One region of the Chromobacterium sp. FG89 genome, then DNA from elsewhere that is predicted to be linked to it. Evidence: riboswitches for the same ligand, from Rfam matches in the RefSeq annotation. Region 1 holds a riboswitch; the other holds the start of a gene.
The links. A riboswitch is a leader RNA that binds a small molecule or an ion and turns the genes downstream of it on or off. The one in region 1 is predicted to bind manganese.
Positions count from the first base shown of each region.

Region 2: it holds a riboswitch for manganese, as region 1 does, so the genes downstream of both, ACODRW_RS13770 (sodium:calcium antiporter) here and ACODRW_RS16985 (TMEM165/GDT1 family protein) in region 1, are expected to answer to the same signal.

Region 1 covers NZ_JBMDIQ010000018.1:9-4,420, forward strand. Annotated here, with positions in the region: gene ACODRW_RS16975 (DMT family transporter) at 137-985, shown strand; gene mscL (large conductance mechanosensitive channel protein MscL) at 1,060-1,515, shown strand; yybP-ykoY riboswitch at 1,554-1,737, shown strand; gene ACODRW_RS16985 (TMEM165/GDT1 family protein) at 1,738-2,307, shown strand; gene ACODRW_RS16990 (methyl-accepting chemotaxis protein) at 2,373-4,193, opposite strand; gene ACODRW_RS16995 (methyltransferase domain-containing protein) at 4,393-4,412, opposite strand, start outside.
Region 2 covers NZ_JBMDIQ010000012.1:105,709-110,120, reverse strand. Annotated here, with positions in the region: gene ACODRW_RS13775 (penicillin acylase family protein) at 1-1,813, shown strand, start outside; yybP-ykoY riboswitch at 1,924-2,068, shown strand; gene ACODRW_RS13770 (sodium:calcium antiporter) at 2,125-3,105, shown strand; gene ACODRW_RS13765 (DUF3761 domain-containing protein) at 3,305-3,628, opposite strand; gene blaCHA (CHA family extended-spectrum class A beta-lactamase) at 3,845-4,412, shown strand, end outside.

The DNA of each region.
Region 1 (4,412 bases):
GACTGTTAATCCGCAGGTCGCAGGTTCGAGCCCTGCTCGGGGAGCCAAAATTTCAAAAGCCACAATCTCCGGATTGTGGCTTTTTCCATTTTCGCTTCCGTTTTACAATCGGCCCACCCTCCCCATTGGAATAATAATGATTTCCAGACCGATTGCCTTTGCCGGGGGCGCCATCCTGCTCTGGGCCTCTCTGGCCGCGCTTGGCGCTCAAACACGCTCGCTTCCCCCTTTCTTCGTCGTCGGCGTCTGCCTGCTGATCGGCAGCCTGCTCAGCCTGCGCCATTACCGCGACTGGAAAGTCCCGATGCCCACCCTGCTGGTGGGGATCTACGGCTTGTTCGGCTATCACTTCCTGCTGTTCTTCGCGTTTCGGCACGCGCCGGCGATGGAAGCCAATCTGCTGAATTACCTGTGGCCGCTGCTGATCGTCATGCTCTCCCCCATCCTGGTGCCGGGCACCGTGCTGCATGGCCGCCACATCCTGGCCGGTGCGCTGGGCTTCAGCGGCGCGGCGCTGATCGTCAGCGGGGGCAAGCTCGCCTTGTCCAGCAGCCATCTCGCCGGTTATCTGCTCGCCATCGCCGCCGCCGTGGTGTGGTCCACCTTCAGCCTGCTGACCCGCAGGCTGCCCAGCTTTCCCAATAGCGCGGTGGGCGGCTTCTGCCTGCTGTCCGGCCTGCTCTCCTTGCTGTGTCACGCCCTGTTCGAACCCAGCGTCGCCCCCAGCGCCGGCCAATGGCTGGCCCTGATCCTGCTCGGCATCGGGCCGATGGGCGGCGCCTTCTTTCTATGGGACCGCGCGCTCAAGGAAGGCGACCCCAGGCAGATCGGCTCCCTGTCCTACGCCACGCCGCTGCTGTCCACCTTGCTGCTGATAGGCAGCGGCCAGGGTCAATTGAACGCCGTCGCTCTGACCGCCATCGTGCTCATTCTTGGCGGCGCCTTGCTTGGCAGCCTGCCCGTCCGCTCACGCTCAGCCGCTTGATAGAAAGACCCGCGGTGGAGCGACGGCGGCCGAATGTCCTATAATGCTTAACGCTATTTAAACAGAGGCCAACCATGTCCATTATTAAAGAATTCAAAGAATTTGCCATGAAAGGCAATGTCATCGATCTGGCGGTCGGCGTCGTCATCGGCGGCGCTTTCGGCGCCATCGTCAAATCGCTGGTCGACGATGTGATCATGCCCCCAATCGGCCTGTTGATCGGCAACGTCGATTTCTCCAATATGTTCTTCGTGCTAAAAGAAGGCAGCAAACAGCTTGGGCCTTATGTGTCCGTGGCCGCGGCCAAACAGGCCGGCGCCGTCACGCTGAATATCGGCCTGTTCATCAATGCCATGGTCAGCTTCACCATCGTGGCTTTCGCCATCTTCATGCTGGTCAAGGCCATCAATCGGCTGAAGCGCGAAGAACCGGCCGCCGCGCCGGCCCCCGCCACCAAGGAATGCCCGTTCTGCGTGTCCAGCATTCCGGAAAAAGCCTCTCGATGCCCGCAGTGCACGTCTCAACTCTAAGAGCGGAGATTGCCCCGCTACGCCAACTGATTTAGAATCGGCTGGTTCTGGGGGAGTAGCCTCGGCGCGGTTTTCAGCGCCGGCATGCGTCAACAGGCTTGGCCATCACGGCCATGGCGCATGCGACGAAAACTTCCGTTTGGCAAGACCCATGACATGTCTGCGCAACGCGGGGCTGCGGCGCGGGCTTGTCATGGCGTATGCGCAGCCCCCGGAGTTTTCATGGAAGCCTTCCTTATTTCCACCGGCATCGTCGCTTTGGCTGAAATCGGCGACAAAACCCAATTGCTCGCCCTGATGCTGGCCGGCCGCTACCGCAAACCCATGCCCATCGTTCTGGGCATCTTCGTCGCCACCTTGCTCAATCATTTCGCCGCCGCCGCGGTGGGTCACTGGCTGATGAGCAAGATAGGACCGGACTTCATGCGTTGGGGCTTGGGTCTTTCCTTTCTCGCCATGGCGGGCTGGATGCTGATTCCGGACAAGCTGGATGAAGACAGCCGGCTCATGGAGCGCTTCGGCGTGTTCGGCACCACCTGTATCGCTTTCTTTATCGCGGAAATGGGCGACAAGACGCAACTGGCCACCGTCGCGCTGTCCGCGCGCTTTCCTGAGGCCTTGCTGTTGGTGGTGGCCGGCACGACGCTGGGCATGATGCTGGCCAATGTGCCCGCGGTGCTCTTGGGCGAGGTGGCCGCGAAGAAGCTGCCGCAAAAGTTGGTGCACACCATTGCCGCGCTCTTGTTCGCCGGCCTGGGCATTATCACCCTGCTAAGCCCGTTGCAGATCTGAGGCAACGCTCAAAACAAAACGGAGGCCGCGGCCTCCGTTTTGTTTTCCTGCCGACCTGCGGCGCTTCAAGTCCGAGCGGCTCCGCGCCCAAGCGCCTCCAACAGCTGCTCCGGGTTGAAGCCCAGGCGGAAGCCGCCCCAATGCTTGCCGGACAACATGATGGGCAGCACCACTTCCGACAGCACCTCACCGGTGTCGCGGGTATACGTCTGCAGCAGGAAGGATTGCGTGCTGCGCGCGGCCCGCAAACCGGCGGCATCGGCGAACTTGCGCTTGTCGCGGCTGTTGATCAGGTCCTTGGCCGCATCTCCGCTCAAGGGCAGGCTATACCAGCTATTGTGGGTCGGCGCGTAGCCGTTGGTGTCCACCGCCAGGCAGAACACGCCGCCGGGCACGGACTTGGCGGCGCGGTCGTACACCGGCTGCATCAGTTTTTCCAGCTTGGCGTCGTACTGAGTGCGGAACTTGGCCGGCTTGGCGCCGGCGATGGGCTGGTAGTTCTGATCGAACAGCGCCACGCCCGCGGCCAGTTGCGCGGCCATCATGGTTTGCAATTCATCCCGCGCCTCGCGGGCCGTTTGCATGATCTGGTCGAACTCGCCCTCGCCCAGAATGAAGCGCGCCACCAGTTGCTGCACCTGCTCCGCCGCGCCGGATAATTTGGTGGCCGAGTCTTCGGTATGGTTCAGACGGTCCGTCACCTGATGGCCCAGTTCGTGGATTTCCGCCACATGCAGATTGACCTGGCCATTGGAGGCGACGAACTCCGACATGGTGGCGGCGATCTGGCTGAGACTGCTCGCCGTGGTTTCGAAGTCTCCCATCATCTTGCTGAAATGGTCGGACGCCTTGGAGACGATCTCCCGCGCCGACTTGGTGTCCTCGGTGATCTGCGCGGTTTCCACCTGGGTTTCCGACACCAGCCCCAACATGCCGTCGATATTATGCGAAATCTCGTCGGTGGCCTTTTTGACCCGCTCGGCCAGTTTGCGCACCTCATCGGCCACCACGGCGAAACCGCGTCCGCTCTCGCCGGCCCGCGCCGCCTCTATCGCGGCGTTCAAGGCCAGCAGATTGGTCTGGTCCGACACGTCCTTGATCAGATCGACAATGGTCTTGATGCTGGAGGAGCGCTGACTCAGATCATCCACCGTGTGATTGAAATGCCCCACTTTCTGGTTGATGCCGTAGATGCTCTCCGCCACGGATTTGAGTTCGGCGTAGGATTCCCGCGCCACATCCAGATTGGCCAGCGTAGTGGACGAGATCGCCTGGGTTTGCTCAGTGACCTGGCCCACGCCCTCGGTGCTCTGATCGCTGGCGGCCCGGACCTGCGTCGCCAGCTGATCCTGCTTGCGCGCGCCCTCCAGCGATTCGACCACGTTCTTGCGGGTGCGCGCCGAATCCATCGCGATCCGCACCGTCATCAGCCGCACATTGCTGATGATCTCGCGCATTTTCAGCAGGAAACGGTTATACGACAGCGACAATTCGCGGATTTCGTCATGGGTGATGGTGGGAATGTCTCTGGACAGATCCCCCTCACCGGCGCCGATTTCATTGAAAATCCGGATAATCATTTTCAGCGGTCTGACGATGAGAAAGCGCAGATACCAGACCATGAAGGCGATGAAAGCGACGCTGACCACCCACAGCGCCATTGTCCAAAACAGCGCGCCGTCGATGCTGGACTCGATGCCGGCCAACACCTGGGGCGAAGCGACCTGCCCTTTCAGCGAACTCCGTATGTTTTCCAGCACATAATAGACATAAGCCACCATGCCCAGCTGAAACACGCTGATGAAAAAGAAACTGCACAATTTCTTGGTCAACGTATCCCAGAAAGTCTTTTCCACCAGGGTATACACGCGCCAGAACCACTGCATGACTTCTCCTCTTGCTCCGCAATCCCGTTCAGCGGCTGGTGCCGGCCCCGCGCCCTCCGGCGCTTCGGACCCGCCCGTCGCTGTTATCTAGAATTATTGTTGTTTATTGACTTCAGTCAGCCATGCTAAGCGATAGCGGCCTTGTTTTTGGAATAGTTGGCTGACTATTGATTATCATCAAATAGGCCATGTCAATGTATTACAAATCCCCGTTTCTGT
Region 2 (4,412 bases), on a different contig from region 1:
GCAAAGCCCGCGCATGCGCGCCTACCTGGACGCCTTCGTCGCCGGCGTCAACGACCAGGCCGCCGCCAGCGGCGGTCTGAGCCCGGCAGCGCGCGCGGTGCTGCCGGTGCGCAGCGAGGACGTGCTGGCCCACACCCTGCGCATCTTCTTCGGCTATCTGAGCGGCTCCACCGCCACCGGCGCGGCCAATTGCTCGCTGATCTATCCGGACGCGGTGGCCACCCCCATCAATCTGATCGGCGGCTCCAACGGCTGGGCGCTGGGGCCGGCCAAGAGCCGTTCCGGCAACGCCATGCTGCTGGCCAACCCGCATTTGCTGTGGGGCGGCAGCCACACCTGGTTCGAAGCCCAATTCAAGAGCCCGGAATACGATATCTACGGCGCCACCCTGGTGGGCCTGCCGGTGATGCGCATCGGCTTCAACCAGCGGCTGGGCTGGGTGCACACCGTCAACACCCAGGACGGCTGCGACCTGTACCAACTCAAGCTCAGCGGCCGGCAATACCTGCTGGACGGCGTGGCGCGCGACTTCGAAACCAAGCGCGAAACCCTGTATATCCGTCAGCCGGACGGCAGCCTGCAAGCCGAGCAGCTGACGCTGCGCCGCGCCGAGCAGGGCCCGGTGTTCGACAAGGACGGCCAGAGCTACGCGCTGCGCATTGTCGGCGTGGACCAGCTGCAGACCCCCGGCGTGCTGGAGCAATGGTGGGACATGGCGCAAGCGCCCGACTTCAAGGCCTTCCGCAGCGTCGTGGCGCGGCTGCGCAATCCCTACCACAACATCATCTACGCCGATGCCCAACGCAATGTCTGGGCGGCTTTCGGCGGTCTGACCCCGCGCCGTGCCGGCGGCGACGCCGCCTTCTGGGCGCAGCCGGTGGACGGCAGCCGCAGCGATCTGATCTGGCGTCAGGCGCTGAGGCTGGACGAATTGCCGCAGGTGGCCAATCCGTCCAGCGGCTGGGTGCAGAACTCCAATAGCGTGCCCTGGTATATGAGCAAGCCGGCGCTGGACCCGGCCGCCTACGCCGGCTATCTGTCGCCGCGGGCGTCGCCGCTGCTGCGCGAACAGCGCGGCATCGAGCTGATCGAACAGACGCCGGCCTTCACCCTGGATACGCTGCTCAGCGCCAAGCACGACACCCGGCTGCTGCTGGCGGACCGGGTGCTGGACGATTTGATCGGCTATGCGCGCGCCTCCGGCGACGCCGGCCTGATCGCCGCGGCGCAAGTGCTGGCCCAATGGGACCGGCGCAGCGACGCCGCCAGCAAGGGCGCGGTGCTGTTCGCCGCCTGGGTGGCGGCCTCCGGCGGCGAAGAGGCCTTGCGCTACCGCCGGGAAGCGGATCCGGCGCAGCCCTACGACACGCCCGCCGGCCTGCGCGACGCCGGCTTCGCGCTCAGCAAGCTGGGCGCGGCGGCCCAGGGGCTGCAACAGGCCGGCGTGCCGCTGGACATCGCCTTCGGCGAAGTCTACCGGCTGCGGCGCGGCCCCGCCGGCGGCGCGGCGCGCTTGGACCAGCCAGCCAGCGGCGGCGCCGAGGGTTTGGGGGCTTTCCGCACCTTCAGTTATATCGGCGACAGCGACGGCCGCCAGCGCGCCATCTTCGGCGACACCTTCACCGCCCTGGTGGAGTTCGGCCGGCCGCTGCGCGCCAAGGTGATCAACACCTACGGCAACAGCAGCCAGCCGCAATCGCCTTACTACGGCGACCAGATGGAGCTGGCGGCGCGGAACGCCATGCGCGACGCCTTGCTCAATCGCGAGCAGGTGGAGGCGGCGCTGTCCAAGCGCGAGTGGTTCCGCCGCTAGCGCCGAGGCGGCCGCGGCGGCGACGTCGCGGCCCTTCGCCTTCATCCGCTGTGGGCGTCGCATGACGGACGCCTAGGTTTGCGCCATTGCGCCCAGGCTGGCACAATGGCGCCGTTGTCATTGGGGAGTAGCCATCTTCGGCCCCGCCGAAGAGGCCGCGTCAACAAACTTGAGGAGCTTTCCTCATGGCGCGGTCAGCGGCCGGCATTGCCGGCGCCGCCAAGCGAGACCTTTGGCCACGATGCGTTTGCCGCCGGGCAAGCCGCGTCGTTGCGCCATTGTCCATCCGCTTGCCCGGCCCAAGACTATCTATGCTGTTGACCCTGTCGCTTCTGCTCGGCCTCGCCGTCCTGATCTATCTTTCCTGTCAATACTTCGTCAACGCCATCGAATGGTGCGGACGCCATCTGAACCTGGGCGCCAGCGCCGTCGGCACCGTGCTCGCCGCTTTCGGCACCGCCTTGCCGGAAAGCGCCGTCACCTTGACCGCGATGGCCTTCGGCGGCACGCCGCAACATAAGGACATCGGCGTCGGCGCCGCCCTGGGCGGACCGCTGGTGCTGGCTACGCTGGCGTACGCGGTGGTGGGCTTCGCGCTGTGGCGCAACCGCAGCCGGCTGGGGCGCGGCGACTACCTGCTGCGCGTCGATCACCGCCGGCTGGCCGGCGACCAATTGGCGTTTTTGCTGATTTTCGCGTTCAAGGTGGCGCTGGGCCTGCTGGCCTTCGCCATCAAGCCCTGGCTGGGCGTGCTGTTCCTGGCCGCTTACGCCGCCTATGTCTGGCGCGAGATCCGCAGCGCGGACACCGCGCCGGAAGAGGAAGAACTGGACGCCTTGAAGCTGCGCGCCGGCGGCGGCCTGGGCTGGGCGGCGACGCAGGCCCTGCTGGCCTTGGCGGTGATCGCGGCGGCGGCGCACGGTTTCGTCGCGCAGCTGGAAGCGCTGGCCGGACACTGGGGCATGGCGCCGCATCTGGTGGCCTTGCTGCTGAGCCCGGTGGCCACGGAATTGCCGGAAATCATGAACGCGCTGATCTGGCTGCGCCAGGGCAAGGAGCGCCTGGCTTTGGCCAATATCTCCGGCGCGATGATGATACAGGCGACGATTCCCAGCGCCTTCGGCCTGTTCTTCACTCCGTGGATGTTCGACGGCGTCCTGCTGTGGTCCGGCCTGGCCACGATGGCGGCGATCGCCGGCTTGTGGCTGTTGTTCCGCCGCGGCAGCGTGGACGGCCGCTGGCTCTTGGGCGCGGGCGCGGTGTACCTACTGTTTGCCGGCTGTCTGGTGTGAGGCAAGAGCCCGTTCAATGCCGTATCGCTGAAGCGTAGCAGACTATGAACGGGTTCTCAGAACGTGTTTACGATCTCGCGAGCTAAGGCGAGACAAGGCGAAAATGGCTGAGAAAGCGGAATGTACGCGTGGTACATGAGCATTTCGAAGATGTTTTCAACGCCGTATCGTCGACGCGCAGCAGATCGTAAACAGGTTCTCAGAGCCAGGCCGCCACGCCGCCATGATGCGAACACGTGCCGCGCCGGTGCTGGCTGAAGCTATAGCTGCCGTCGCGGCAGCGCGCGCTGGCGCCGGCCGGCGCTTTGCCGGAGCGGGTATGGGCCGGGCTGTGGACCTCCACGCCGTCGGAGTTGGTGTAGCTGCCGTGTTCCAGCAACTGCTCTTGCGCCGGCGCGCTGGCGTGCCGATGCGTGTGCGGCGTTTTGGCTTCAAGCGGCGCGGCCAGCAGGGCCAGGCTGAGGCCGAGCAGGCCAGCGATGCGCCGCAAAGCGGGGATACGGAACTGTGCAGGCTTTTTCATGTCATTCGATTGTTTAATGTGTCATTAAAAGTGCTTGAACCTGTTCGTGATGTTTTGACGCATCTATTTTCAGAGTTCAGGCGCAAAAGAATATGTATCGCACTTTAGTTCATTGTCATTGCGGCGGGTAGCGGCAATGCGCATCGGGGGAACTAAACCGCGATGGCCGGCCGTTGCGACGGGCCGCGCCGTCATACCGAATCTGGGGATTGATCTATGGATGATTTTGCGCAGCGGCGCGTCTTGCTGGCGGCCTTGGCCGCCACGCCGTTGATCTGGGGTTGCGCGCGCCCGCCGTTGCGGGTGCCGGGCGAAGCCCCGGCCGCGCGTCAATTGGCGGAGCTGGAACGCAATGCCGGCGGCCGCATCGGCGTGTTCGCGCAAGAGGCGGACAGCGGGCGGACGCTGGCTTACCGGGCCGATGAGCGCTTCCCGATGTGCAGCACGTTCACGCTGCTGCTGGTGGGCGCCTTATTGCAACGCAGCGCGACGCAGCCGGATCTGCTCTATCGCCATGTCGGCTACCGGCGCGAGCAATTGATCGACTATTCGCCCATCGCCGAACAATACGTGGAGCAGGGCATGTCGGTGAAAGACTTGTGCGACGCGGCGATGCGCTTCGGCGACAACACCGCCGCCAATCTGCTGCTGGAGCAGTTGGGCGGGCCGCAGGAGGTGACCCGCTTCGCCCGTTCGCTGGGCGACGGCCTGAGCCGGCTTGACCGCGTCGAGCCGGAACTGAACCGCGCCGAGCCGGACGATCCGCGCGACACCACCACGCCGG